Regions from separate parts of the Serratia montpellierensis genome, predicted to be linked through region 1. Evidence: predicted binding sites of a transcription regulator. Region 1 holds the regulator's gene; the other holds the start of a gene.
What was found. Region 1 encodes Fur, which represses iron uptake genes when iron is present. Its sites were predicted from a motif close to ATAATAATGAGAACNACTATCAA; they were not measured.
Positions count from the first base shown of each region.

Region 2: the regulator Fur is predicted to act here: its motif matches at 2,028-2,050, upstream of exbB (tol-pal system-associated acyl-CoA thioesterase).

Region 1 covers NZ_VOSN01000005.1:740,665-746,686, forward strand. Annotated here, with positions in the region: gene pgm (phosphoglucomutase (alpha-D-glucose-1,6-bisphosphate-dependent)) at 1-177, opposite strand, end outside; gene seqA (replication initiation negative regulator SeqA) at 255-797, opposite strand; gene ybfF (esterase) at 1,022-1,795, shown strand; gene ybfE (LexA regulated protein) at 2,052-2,339, shown strand; gene fldA (flavodoxin FldA) at 2,604-3,143, shown strand; gene fur (ferric iron uptake transcriptional regulator) at 3,473-3,919, shown strand; gene FUU19_RS08975 (beta-N-acetylhexosaminidase) at 4,165-6,022, opposite strand, start outside.
Region 2 covers NZ_VOSN01000021.1:21,277-27,298, reverse strand. Annotated here, with positions in the region: gene FUU19_RS20785 (DedA family protein) at 1-350, opposite strand, end outside; gene metC (cystathionine beta-lyase) at 496-1,692, opposite strand; gene exbB (tol-pal system-associated acyl-CoA thioesterase) at 2,124-3,101, shown strand; gene exbD (TonB system transport protein ExbD) at 3,105-3,527, shown strand; gene FUU19_RS20765 (LacI family DNA-binding transcriptional regulator) at 3,577-4,620, opposite strand; gene FUU19_RS20760 (sucrose-6-phosphate hydrolase) at 4,642-6,022, opposite strand, start outside.

The DNA of each region.
Region 1 (6,022 bases):
TGCTTCGTTGAAGCTGTGGCGTTGCGCGCTGCCGCGGTGGCCGGAGGTGCCAAACTTCACCGCATGTGCGGCATTGCCGGCTTCCGGTTGCAGCACATAGTACTGCGACGTCAGCTGGGCTACGTTGATCAGATCGCTTTGGCGGGCGGGCTGCCCGGCACGTGGATTATTCGCCATCGACATATCTCCCTCATCCCTGTCGGTGACCGGGCAAATACGTCGCGCACGGCCATCATGACGGGCTGTTCGCTAAATTAGACGGTACCGCAAACTTTCTCGATCAGTTCCGCCGGGAACTGCATGGCCTGCATGATGTGTTCGATCATGCTGCGTTTGCGGCCGGTATTGGTATTGGTGATCACCCAGTAAGGGGTGCCCGGTACATGCTTCGGCTTGGTATGCGTGCCGTTGGCCAGCAGGGTCTGCTGATCGCCGGCGAAATAGGTGCGGGTACGGCCGGTCAACGCCTCGGTGGCGGCGGCGAAACCGGCGGCATCGAGGGTATACAGCGTGGACAGCACCAGCATGAAACGGTTGACCGCTTTGTTCTGCTCGGCATATTCATCCGACAGCAGCAGTTCACGCACGGCGCGCACGCGATCGCGCGGACGCTGCGCCGGCGCCGCTTTTTCCAGTTCGGCAGACTGCGACGCACTGGCGGCAGGCAACGCGCGTACCGGTTGCCCGGCGGTGAATTTCAACATGCGGCGTAAAATATCGGACGCGCTTTCACCGATGTGTTGCGTGTGGCTGGCAATATAACGGTAAAGCTCTTCGTCGACTTCAATAGTTTTCATCTTTATCCAATACTGTTTTTTCTACTTAGAACCTGAAGCCAGATCCTGCATTCAAGCCATGGGATTATAAGGTTAAAAGCGCTGGGGCGAACACAACAATGTGCCTCCGGACGGCAAATGCAGACTAATACCTATAGCCGGCACTGCCAAGCCCGCGCCGCGAAAATTCCGCATGATTCATCGTGCGATTCAATCATGATACCCTAATCTGAATCTCTCTCAGTATGAACTTCGCCATGAAATTACATTATCAACTGCTGGCCGCCGAGTCAGACGCGCTGCCGGTGCTGCTGATCCACGGGCTGTTCGGCAATCTGGACAACCTGGGCGTGCTGGCGCGCGATCTGCATAAACAGCACACGGTGATCAAGGTCGATCTGCGCAACCACGGCCTCTCTCCGCGCGCCGACGACATGAACTACCCCGCCATGGCGCAGGATCTGCTGGCGCTGCTCGACGAACTGCAGCTGGAAAAATCGATCGTCATCGGCCATTCGATGGGCGGCAAAGCGGCGATGGCGCTGACCGCCATCGCGCCCGAGCGCGTCGCCAGGCTGATCGTCATCGACGTCGCGCCGGTGAATTACCAGACCCGCCGCCACGACGAGATCTTCGCCGCGCTGAAGGCCGTCAGCGCCGCCGGCATCACCCAGCGCCAGGCGGCTGCCCAGCTGATGCGCGACTACCTGCAGGAAGAAGGCGTGATCCAGTTCCTGCTGAAGTCCTTCCACAACGGCGAATGGCGCTTCAACCTGCCGGTGCTGATCGAACGCTACGAAGACATCACCGGCTGGCAGGAAGTTCCGGCCTGGCCGCATCCGACCCTGTTCATTCGCGGCGGCCTGTCGCCGTACGTGCAGGACAGCTACCGTGCGGATATCGCCCGCCAGTTCCCGCAGGCCCGCGCGCACGTCGTCGCCGGCACCGGCCATTGGGTGCACGCCGAAAAACCGGAAGCGGTGCTGCGCGCCATTCACCGTTTCCTCGACGAAGCCTGAAAAATGCACTTACCTGGCGAAAAAACGCGCTAAAGATAACGGCTTAGCGCGTTTAGCCCGCAGTTAGGCATTGTCGTCGCTCCATCTGCTGGGGTAATATGGCGCGCTATAATTTTGCCACCGCGCCAGCGCGTTCGCGAACGCCGGTTCGGGGGTGAATTTGGGTTAGGGTTTATTGGCCCGAAGTGTGTTAATCGATGCCTCCGGAAGCGTGCGAGCGCTTTTTGATGCAAACTCCCTTGCAGTACCGCTACCTATGGCAAAAGAACAAACGGATCGCACGACGCTGGATCTGTTCGCAGATGAACGCCGTCCGGGGCGCCCGAAAACCAACCCGCTTTCCCGCGATGAACAGCTTAGAATCAATAAGCGCAATCAGTTACGGCGCGATAAAGTGCGTGGATTGCGGCGCGTAGAGCTGAAAATCAACGCGGATGCGGTGGACGCCCTGAACAAACTGGCGGAACAGCGCAACATCAGCCGCAGCGAGCTCATCGAGCAGATGCTGTTGGCGCAACTGGCGGAAGAACAGCCGGAACATTGATCTCTTCGGCCGCACGTGCGGCGCGGCGTTAAGGACAACGCCGGATCGACCACGCTTTTCTTCATTCTCCGGCATCGCATAAATGCGATAAAACCCCGGCGCCACTTTCTGGCATGATACGCATTTACCGGTAAGAGACTGCGCCTGTCGGCGCCCGCCCCGGAGGCGAAAGGCTCTTGCCATGGCATCATTTTAATCGGCGTCAGCGGCGGCAGTGCCGGCGTCGAGTAATGCAATTACTTGAATTTAAAGGTTATACGCGATATGGCTACTGTAGGCATTTTCTTTGGCAGCGACACTGGCAATACCGAAAACATTGCCAAAATGATCCAGAAAATTCTCCAGAAACAGTTTGGCGACGACGTCTCTGAAGTGCATGACATCGCTAAAAGCAGCAAAGAAGACCTGGAAGGGTTCGATATTCTGCTGCTGGGTATCCCGACCTGGTACTACGGTGAAGCGCAGTGTGACTGGGATGATTTCTTCCCGACGCTGGAAGAAGTCGACTTCAACGGCAAACTGGTGGCGCTGTTCGGCTGCGGCGACCAGGAAGACTACGCGGAATACTTCTGTGACGCGATGGGCACCATTCGCGACATCATCGAACCGCGCGGCGCGGCCATCGTGGGCCACTGGCCGACCAAAGGCTACCACTTCGAGGCCTCCAAAGGCCTGGCGGACGACGATCACTTCATCGGTCTGGCGATCGACGAAGACCGTCAGCCGGAGCTGACCAACGAGCGCGTGGACGCTTGGGTCAAACAGATCGTCGAAGAGCTGAGCCTGGCCGATATCGTCGGCTAAGCCCCGGCACTGGCGAAAGGTTGAACAAAGGCCCTGTAAAGTGCATAGTGTGCCCACAGGGCCGTCATCGGCAGCAGGGATTGCTGCGATAGAAGCTACAGATTTGTAACTTCCCACCCCGTCACGGTAGACTGAGATATCGGTTTATCCCATCCATCAAGGCGTTGCATGCAAAACATGCAATAGTGCAATTATATCTTTGTTAACAACCGGCGGTTTCCATTTAGTACAACCGGTTCTATAATGAGACGCATTAACTCTTTGTGCCGACCGATGCCACAGGCGAGTACGCCTCAACTTGATTAGCATAGTAACAGGACTGAATTCGCATGACCGACAACAACATCGCATTGAAGAAGGCCGGCTTAAAAGTCACGCTTCCGCGACTCAAAATCCTGGAAGTACTGCAAAATCCGGAATGCCATCACGTCAGTGCGGAAGATTTGTACAAAAAACTGATTGATATGGGCGAAGAGATCGGGCTGGCAACGGTTTATCGCGTACTGAACCAGTTTGACGATGCGGGCATTGTGACACGTCACAATTTCGAAGGCGGCAAGTCCGTGTTCGAGCTGACCCAACAGCATCACCACGATCACCTGATTTGCCTGGACTGCGGCAAAGTGATCGAATTCAGCGACGAATCCATCGAAGTGCGCCAGCGTGATATCGCCAAGCAGCACGGCATCAAGCTCACCAACCACAGCCTGTACCTGTACGGCCACTGTGAAACCGGTGACTGCCGCGAAGACGAAACGCTGCACGACAAGAAGTAAGCCTGACCGGCTTTGAAAAACCGCCTCACACCGAGGCGGTTTTTTTATGCCCGCCGTACAACGGACAAAAAAATCCCCGGACAAGCCGGGGGAAAATCATGTCATGAAATATCACAATTGCAGCGGCACTGCTACTCCACGTACTACTCTCACTACAACGTCCGCCCTACGCCGACACGCGCGAGCGAACGCCTTCCCCCTTCGTTATACGGCCGCCGCCAGGGCTGCAGGCCGTTGCACCGGGCTTAGACCTTCTCGGCGCGGCTGTAGCGCTTGCCGTCCGGGCTGACCGAACGCACCTGCACCTCACCGGAGATCGCCGGTTTGGCCTTGGCGTCATAGCGCTGCCACTGCTTGCCGCCGTCGGTGGAGTACTCGATGCCCAACCCCGGCAGCGCGATATTCGCCTCCAGCTTGCCGCCCGCTACGCGTGCGCCCGGCACCGGCAGACGGTAAGCGACGCCACCCTTGTCCAGCTTGGCCAGTTCCCGCTGGCCCAGGATATTGGCGAAGCGCAGCCAGTCTTTCTCCAGCGTCTTGGTATCGACAAAGTGGGTTTCCCCGCCTTTGTATTCGCGGCCGGCGCGATAGTCCTGCTCCCAACCGGCGCGGTGCCAGGCGCGTTCTGCCATCGACAGCGCGCGTGGGAAGATCATGTATTCCATCTGCGGGTCGGTGCGCTGAGTTTCGCTCCACAGCTGAGCGGACAGCCCGTAGGCGCCCGGCCACGGCTTGTCGCTCTTGGCGTTGAAGTGGTTGCCGTCGCGGTCGACCGAGGTTTCCGCGTTCTGCGGCATGTTGTCCGGCGCGAAGCTGAACACCTTGCGCTCGTCGCTGAAGCGGGTGCCCCAGTAGTAACCGCGCTCGTCCGGGTTAACCTCGTAAGGGAAGTCCATATAGACGTAGTCCGGGTTGGAGACCACCACTTCATACCCTTTGTTGGCCCAGTCGTTGACGCTATCGAAACCGCCCCAGTACAACGTGTCCCAGAAGTTGACGCCCACGCGCGAGGTGGCGAACGCCTTCGCGCTCTCGGCGTCTTTCAGGCCGTCTTGCCAGGCCTGCATTCTGTCGATGCCGTGCGCTTTCACCAACTTGCTGACCTCTTGGCCAAAGTAGCTCGGCAGGTGCTCCATGTCGGCCACCTTGCCCTCTTTGATCATCGTCTGGCAAACCTGCGACTTGGCCCACGGCTTGTCTTCGTTGCTCTGATCGATGATGCCTTTGCCCGGCTCCGGTTTCGCCTTGTCGGTATAGCCGGCGCCCAGGCGAATGTTTTTCGCTTCGTCGCCGCCGAAGTGCCAGGTCTTGATCGGCTGGCCGGCCTCTTTATGCATCTGGGCGATCTCGCCGATCACCTTGTCGACAAAGCGCTGGGAAGAGTCCAGGCACGGGTTCAGGTAGCTCTGGCGGTTAAAGAACTGCACGGAGGTGGTGTTGGAGGTATCGGTCGGATCCACCAGGCGGAATTCGTTGGCCTCCTGCTCTTTCCCGGCGGCATGCAGCTTTTTATAGCGCGCTTCCATCGAGACCACCGCGGCGCGGGCGTGTGCCGGCATGTCGATCTCCGGGATCACCTCAATCTGGCGCGCCTGAGCGTATTTGATGATGTCGATATAGTCCTGACGGCTGAAGAAGCCGCCGTAGACGTCCGGCCCCTGGCCGTACTGCGGCAGCAGGCAGGTGGTTTCGCTCAGATCGTGGCAGCGCTGGCCGCCGACTTCCGTCAGCTCCGGCAAACCGGGGATCTCGATGCGCCAGCCTTCGTCATCGCTCAGGTGGAAGTGGAATTTGTTGAGCTTGTAGGCCGCCATCTGATCCAGCAGGCGCAGCACCGCGTCCTTCTTATGGAAGTTGCGCGCCACGTCGAGGAAAATGCCGCGATACTGGAAGCGCGGCGCGTCACTGGCGTCCAGCGTGGCGATCTTGCCGCTGCCGTCGCTCGGCACTAACGACAGGATCGACTGCAGCCCGTAGAACACCCCGGCCTGATCGAAGCCGATCACCCGCGCCTCTTTCTTGCCAATGTTCAGCTCATAGGCACCCGGCACCGCCATCGCGCCTTTAAATTTGCCCGGCTGGATGTCGGTTTTGATCGGGTAA
Region 2 (6,022 bases), on a different contig from region 1:
AGGCTATGTGCGCGCTGGTGGTATTGCGCAGGCAACTGCAGCAGCCAGCCTTTCACCAGGCTGGTGTGGCCCAGCCAGCGGCCCTGAATATAGCTCAGCCAGCAGCCGAGGCCGGCGGCGGCGGTCAGAATCAGCAGGGTGGGGGCAAAGCCCATCACGCCTTTGGCGATCAGCGCACCCGACAGCAGCAGCAGGCTGTCGCCGGGGAGGAAGGAGGCGGGCAGCAGTCCGTTTTCCAAAAACAGGGTGGTGAAAAGCACGGCATAAACCACCCAAATCACGCTGGGATCGGCGAGGGCGATAAAGTCCTGCTGCCAAAGCGCATGAATAATCTCTCGTAATACATCCATTTTATGTCCTGTTGCATGCCGGTTGCGCCCGGGGTCACGTTCTCCAGGATGCGGCGGTTACCGTATCTGACAGTTACCCGGTTAGTGTACCGCTAATAGCTTAAGCCGACATTAAACGAGACGAAGAAAATTACCGGAATCCGCCTTAGCGCACGCCGTTGAGGCGATCGAAGCCGGCCGCCAGATCGGCGATCAGGTCTTCGACGTTCTCCAGGCCGATATGCAAACGCACCAGCGTGCCGGAAAAATCGACCCCGCCCGCCGGACGGATGGCTTCCAGCTCTTCCGGCTGATTGGCCAGGATCAGCGACTCGAAGCCGCCCCAGGAGTAGGCCATGCTGAAGTGGCTGAAGTTGTCCAGGTAAGCGGCCAGCTGTGCATCATCCAGCCGCTCTTTCAGCACAAAGGAGAACAGCCCGTTGCAGCCGCTGAAGTCGCGGCGGTAGAACTCGTGGCCCTTGCAGCTGGGCAGGGCCGGGTGATTGACCGTCGCCACCTCCGGTCGTGCCGCCAGCCAGTTGGCGACTTCGATGCTGCTGCGCTCGTGCTGTTTCAGGCGCACGCTCAGGGTTCGCAGGCCGCGGCTCGCCATGTAGGCGGTGTCGGCATCCACCATCTGCCCCATCAAATAGGAGTATTCGCGCAGCCGATCCCAACAGCGCGCGTTAGCGACGGCGGTGCCGAGCATGTAATCGGAATGGCCGATCAGGTATTTGGTGCCGGCCTGAATGGAAATGTCGATGTCGAAATCCAACGCCTTGAACAGCACGCCTGCCGCCCAGGTATTGTCGATCATGATCACCACCTCCGGCGCCACGGCGCGAATGGCCTGCACCATCGCCGGAATATCCTGCACTTCCAGGGTGATGGAGCCGGGGGATTCCAGGAACACCACGCGGGTATTGGGTTGGATCAGCGTGGCGATGTCGGCGCCGATCAGCGGATCGAAATAGGTGGTGCTGACGTTCATGCGGCCGAGGATGTGGGTGCAGAAATCCTGGGTCGGTTCGTACGCCGAACCGGTGACCAGCAGGTGATCGCCGGCGCCGACGAACGACAGGATCGCATTGGCCACCGCCGCCGCGCCGCAGGGGTACAGCACGCAGCCGGCGCCGCCCTCCAGCTCGACCATCGCATCCTGCAGGGCGAAGTGGGTCAGCGTGCCGCGTCGACCGTAAAACAGCTCACCGTGGGCGCGTTGCGCGGTGGCGTGCTTTTTGGCGGCGACGGAGTCGAAGACCAAGGAAGAGGCGCGTTGCGTGACGGGATTGACGGAGCCCTGGGTGTAGCGTTTGCCGCGGCCGGCGCCGATCAGCGTGGTTTCGATGTGTTTTGACGTCATGGTACCTGGCTCACCTCTGGTTGCTCTGCACGTGCCCGTTTGCGATAGCCCTTACGTTAGCATGAGTTAATATAGCCATCCAGACGTTTTAACTTCCAGATACAGAAACGGCTATAATTGGCTGCCGGGCGCGCCTTTCTCGCCTCATCCTTCTGCCGTGGTGCGAGAGAGAAGCCCATTCCTCGGTCAAGACGCCGTTCGGCAGCGTGGCCTTGTTGCGTCGTTGTGGGAGAAAAGTAACGAAATAACCCCATAAAAGGGGCGTTTAGCGGTGAACGGGCGCGGATTGGCGCTTTGCCGCAGGGTTGGCTAAAATTTTCTCGTTTATTTCGTAAATAATAATGAGAACTACTATCAATCCCCGGTTGGTTTGATATGATCGCACGCTGAATTATTCCTTAATTTTGATCGGTAATGGGTGGAGGCACAGCGTGAAAACGGCTGGCAAGAATTTAAATCAAGGATCGTTCGGCCAGGGCCGGGCGCAGTGGGGCAAGGCCTTTGGCCGCAGCCTGATGGCTTCTATGGTGCTGGTCGTGGGGCTGGCCGGCAGCGCGCAGGCAGCGCCGGCGGCCAATCCGGCCGTTACCGAAAGCGTTGCGCCGACCACCGCGCCGGCACCTGCAGCCGCCGCGCCGGAGAGCATCACGCCGGTGAACCCGGCACCGACGATCCAGCCACCGGAAACCCGCGGCATGGACCTGTCTATTTGGGGCATGTACCAGCACGCCGACGCGGTGGTGAAAGCGGTGATGATCGGCCTGGTGCTGGCGTCTATCGTGACCTGGACCATTCTGTTCGCCAAAGGCAGCGAACTGCTGCGCGCCAAGCGCCGTCTGCGCCGCGAGCAGCTGGCGCTGGCCGAAGCGCGTTCGCTGGATGAGGCTTCCGAGCTGGCGCAAAACTTCTCCCCGGAGAGCGTCAGTGCTGTCTTGCTGAACGATGCGCAAAATGAGCTGGAGTTGTCTGCGGAATCCAATGACAACAACGGCATCAAAGAACGTACCGGTTTCCGCCTCGAGCGCCGCGTGGCGGCCTACAGCCGCAACATGGGCCGCGGCAACGGCTTCCTGGCCACCATCGGCGCCATCTCGCCGTTCGTCGGCCTGTTCGGCACCGTCTGGGGCATCATGAACAGCTTCATCGGCATCGCCCATTCGCAGACCACTAACCTGGCGGTCGTGGCGCCGGGCATCGCAGAGGCGCTGCTGGCGACCGCGATGGGCCTGGTGGCGGCAATCCCTGCGGTCGTTATCTACAACATCTTCGCCCGCGTTATCAGCGGCCATCGCGCCCAGGTAGGCGACGTGGCGGCGCAGGTCTTGCTGCTGCAGGGCCGCGATCTGGATCTGGCCGCAACGGCGGAAGCCAAGCGCTCACAGCACGCACACCAACTGCGGGCGGGGTGAGTCATGGCGATGCGCTTAAATGAAGATCTGGACGACAGCGGCGAACTGCATGAAATCAACGTGACGCCGTTTATCGACGTTATGTTGGTGCTGTTGATCATCTTTATGGTGGCCGCGCCGCTGGCAACGGTAGATATCCGCGTCGATCTGCCGGCCTCCTCCGCCAAACCGCAGCCGCGGCCGGAGAAACCGGTGTTCCTGTCGGTGAAGGCCGACAAGCAGCTCTACGTCGGCGATCAGCCGGTGAATGCCGATCAGCTGACTTCGGTGCTGGATCAACGCACTCAGGCGAACAAAGAAACCACCATCTTCTTCCAGGCAGACAAGAGCGTGGACTATGAAACGCTGATGAGCGTGATGGACACCCTGCGTAAAGCCGGCTACCTGAAAGTGGGGCTGGTGGGCATGGAAGGCGCCGCCAAGTAGCGGCAGCAAAACGATGATAAAGGGCGCTCAGGCGCCCTTTTTTATTGATTCACTCCCCGGCCAACAACGCTCGGGAACCGGCATGGCGCCAGTGGATGCGGCCCGGCAGATAAAGCGCATGCTGTTCCAGCGGCCGCTCGTCGATGAGCGCGGTCACCTGGTCGAAGCTATGCTGCGCCAGCGCCCGGCAGTCTTGCGCGACCGTATCTATCTTCAGCGTCATGCAATCGAACAGGTAGTGATCGTCGAAGCTGCACAGGTGGATGTCGCTCTCCATCAGCTGATGCTGCGTCAGATAACGCAACACCCCTTCCAGCAGGCCACAGGCGGCGGTGAACAGCGCTTTGGGCGGACGCCCCAGCTGTGCGCACAGCTGAGCGAACATCTCGTAACCCGAACTGGGGTGGTAGCTGCCGTTGATGATCCATTCCGGTTTGCACGTTACGCCGGCGTGCTCCAGGCCAAGCTGGAAGCCGGCCAGCCGATCGCGGGTCGGCGAAATGCGCGGCTGCCCGCCGAGAAAATAGATCTCATCCGGATGTTGGCGCGCGACCTTTTCCACCAGGTTGGCGGTCGCATTAACCGAGTCGGTGATCACCAGCGGCAGCTCGGAACCGGCGATCAGGCGGTCCATCTGCACCACCGGCAGCCCGACGTTGATCTTTTGATATTCCGCGTCGTTTAGCTGGCTGGAGGCGACGATCAAACCGTCGACCTGCCGCTGCACCAGACTGTTCACCGCCATCATCTCCTGCGCCGGGTTTTCATCGGTGCAGGCGATCAACAGCTGCAGACCGGCTTCGCGGCACAGCGTTTCCAGCTCGCGCGAGATCACCGCAAAGCCGTAGTTGGTCATTTCCGGCACCACCAGCCCCAGCGTGTGGCTGCGGTTGGAGCGCAAAGAGCGGGCGTGGATGCTGGGCTGATAATGGTGTTCGTGCGCCAGCGCCAGAATGCGATCGCGGGTGTCGTCGGACACCCGGTATTCCTTGCTGCGGCCGTTCAGCACCAGGCTGGCGGTCGATTTCGACACCCCGGCCAGCGTGGCGATGTCACTGATGGTAATGCGTTTATTTTTTTTCACTGACGCCATCTGAAGTCATCGGAGGATGCGTCATTCTAGCATGCATGGCGTCAGCGGCCAGTATTCCAACGCCAGCGCTGTGCTCCCGTTCAGCCGCAGTTGCGGTTCACCTGCCGGGAAGTAGCGCGCGCTCATCACCGCCTCGCCTTGGTTGATGAAGATCTCCACGCTGGAGCGATCGAACAGCAGCTGCAGATGCGTGACCGGGCCGCGCCAGTAACGGTGCTCCGGCCGGCCGTCGGCCAGAGAGGCACGCGTCAGCTGCAGCCGCTCGCCGTCCCAGTTCAGCGTCATCGCGTCGCCAAAGGCGGCGCTGAACGCGCCCTGCGGCGTCAGCTGCAGCTCCGCGGCGCCCAGCGCATAGGCGGGGGCGTCATCGGCGCGGCCTCGCCAGTCTTCTCGCTCGCCGCGCAGCTGTTGCAACTCGCGCGCCGGGCGCTGGTGGAGGCGGCCATGCCGCAGCGACAGCTCGCGTGGGCAGGTCATGGTGTGGATCCAGCCATAACGGCGCGTCGGATGGGCTTCTTCATCTTGCTCGGGCACGCCCATCCAGGCGAACAGCAGGCGGCGGCCATCTTCCGTCAGCGTCGTCTGGGGCGCGTAGAACTCGAAGCCCGCGTCCAGCTCGTGAAATTCGCCGTGGCTGAAGGCCGCCTGCCGATAATCCAGCTCGCCGAGCAGATAGCCGGCCTGATAACGGTTGAGATAGCGTTCCGGCTGCGGCGCCAGCCCCTGCGGGCAGCAGATCAACACGTCGTCGCCGTCCAGCGAGAACAAATCCGGGCACTCCCACATGTAGCCGAGTTCGTCCAGGTCGTTCAGGCCGGAACCGGCGATCTCTCCCAGCGCTTGCCAGTCGCGCAGATCGCTGGAACGCAGCAGCAGCACCTTGCCGCGATCCTGCAAGTCACGCGCGCCGAGCACCATGTACCAGGCATCCTGATGACGCCACACTTTTGGGTCGCGTACGTGGCCGCTGTAGCTCTCTGGCAGCGGCAGCACCGGCCCGAGTTTGCGGTATTCGCCCCGATCGCTTTCCTGAGCCAGGCATTGGAAAGCCGTGCGTGAGCCGTCGGGATATTTCACGTTGCCGGTGTAGATCAGCGTGATTTTGCCTTCCGCTACCACCGCCGAGCCGGAGTAACAGCCGTGGCTGTCATAACAGGCGCCCGGTGCCAGGGCGAGCGGCTGATGTTCCCAACGCACTAAATCGATCGACTGCCAGTGTCCCCAGCACTTGTTGCGATGATCGCAGCCCAGCGGATTCCACTGATAGAACAGGTGGTAAACGCCGTTGTGCTGGATAAAACCGTTGGGATCGTTCAGCAAGCCAACGCTGGGCGCCAGATGCCAGGCCGGGCGGTGGGGATCGCGCAGCGCGAGTGGCTGGCCGTTCATGATCGCCCGCAGT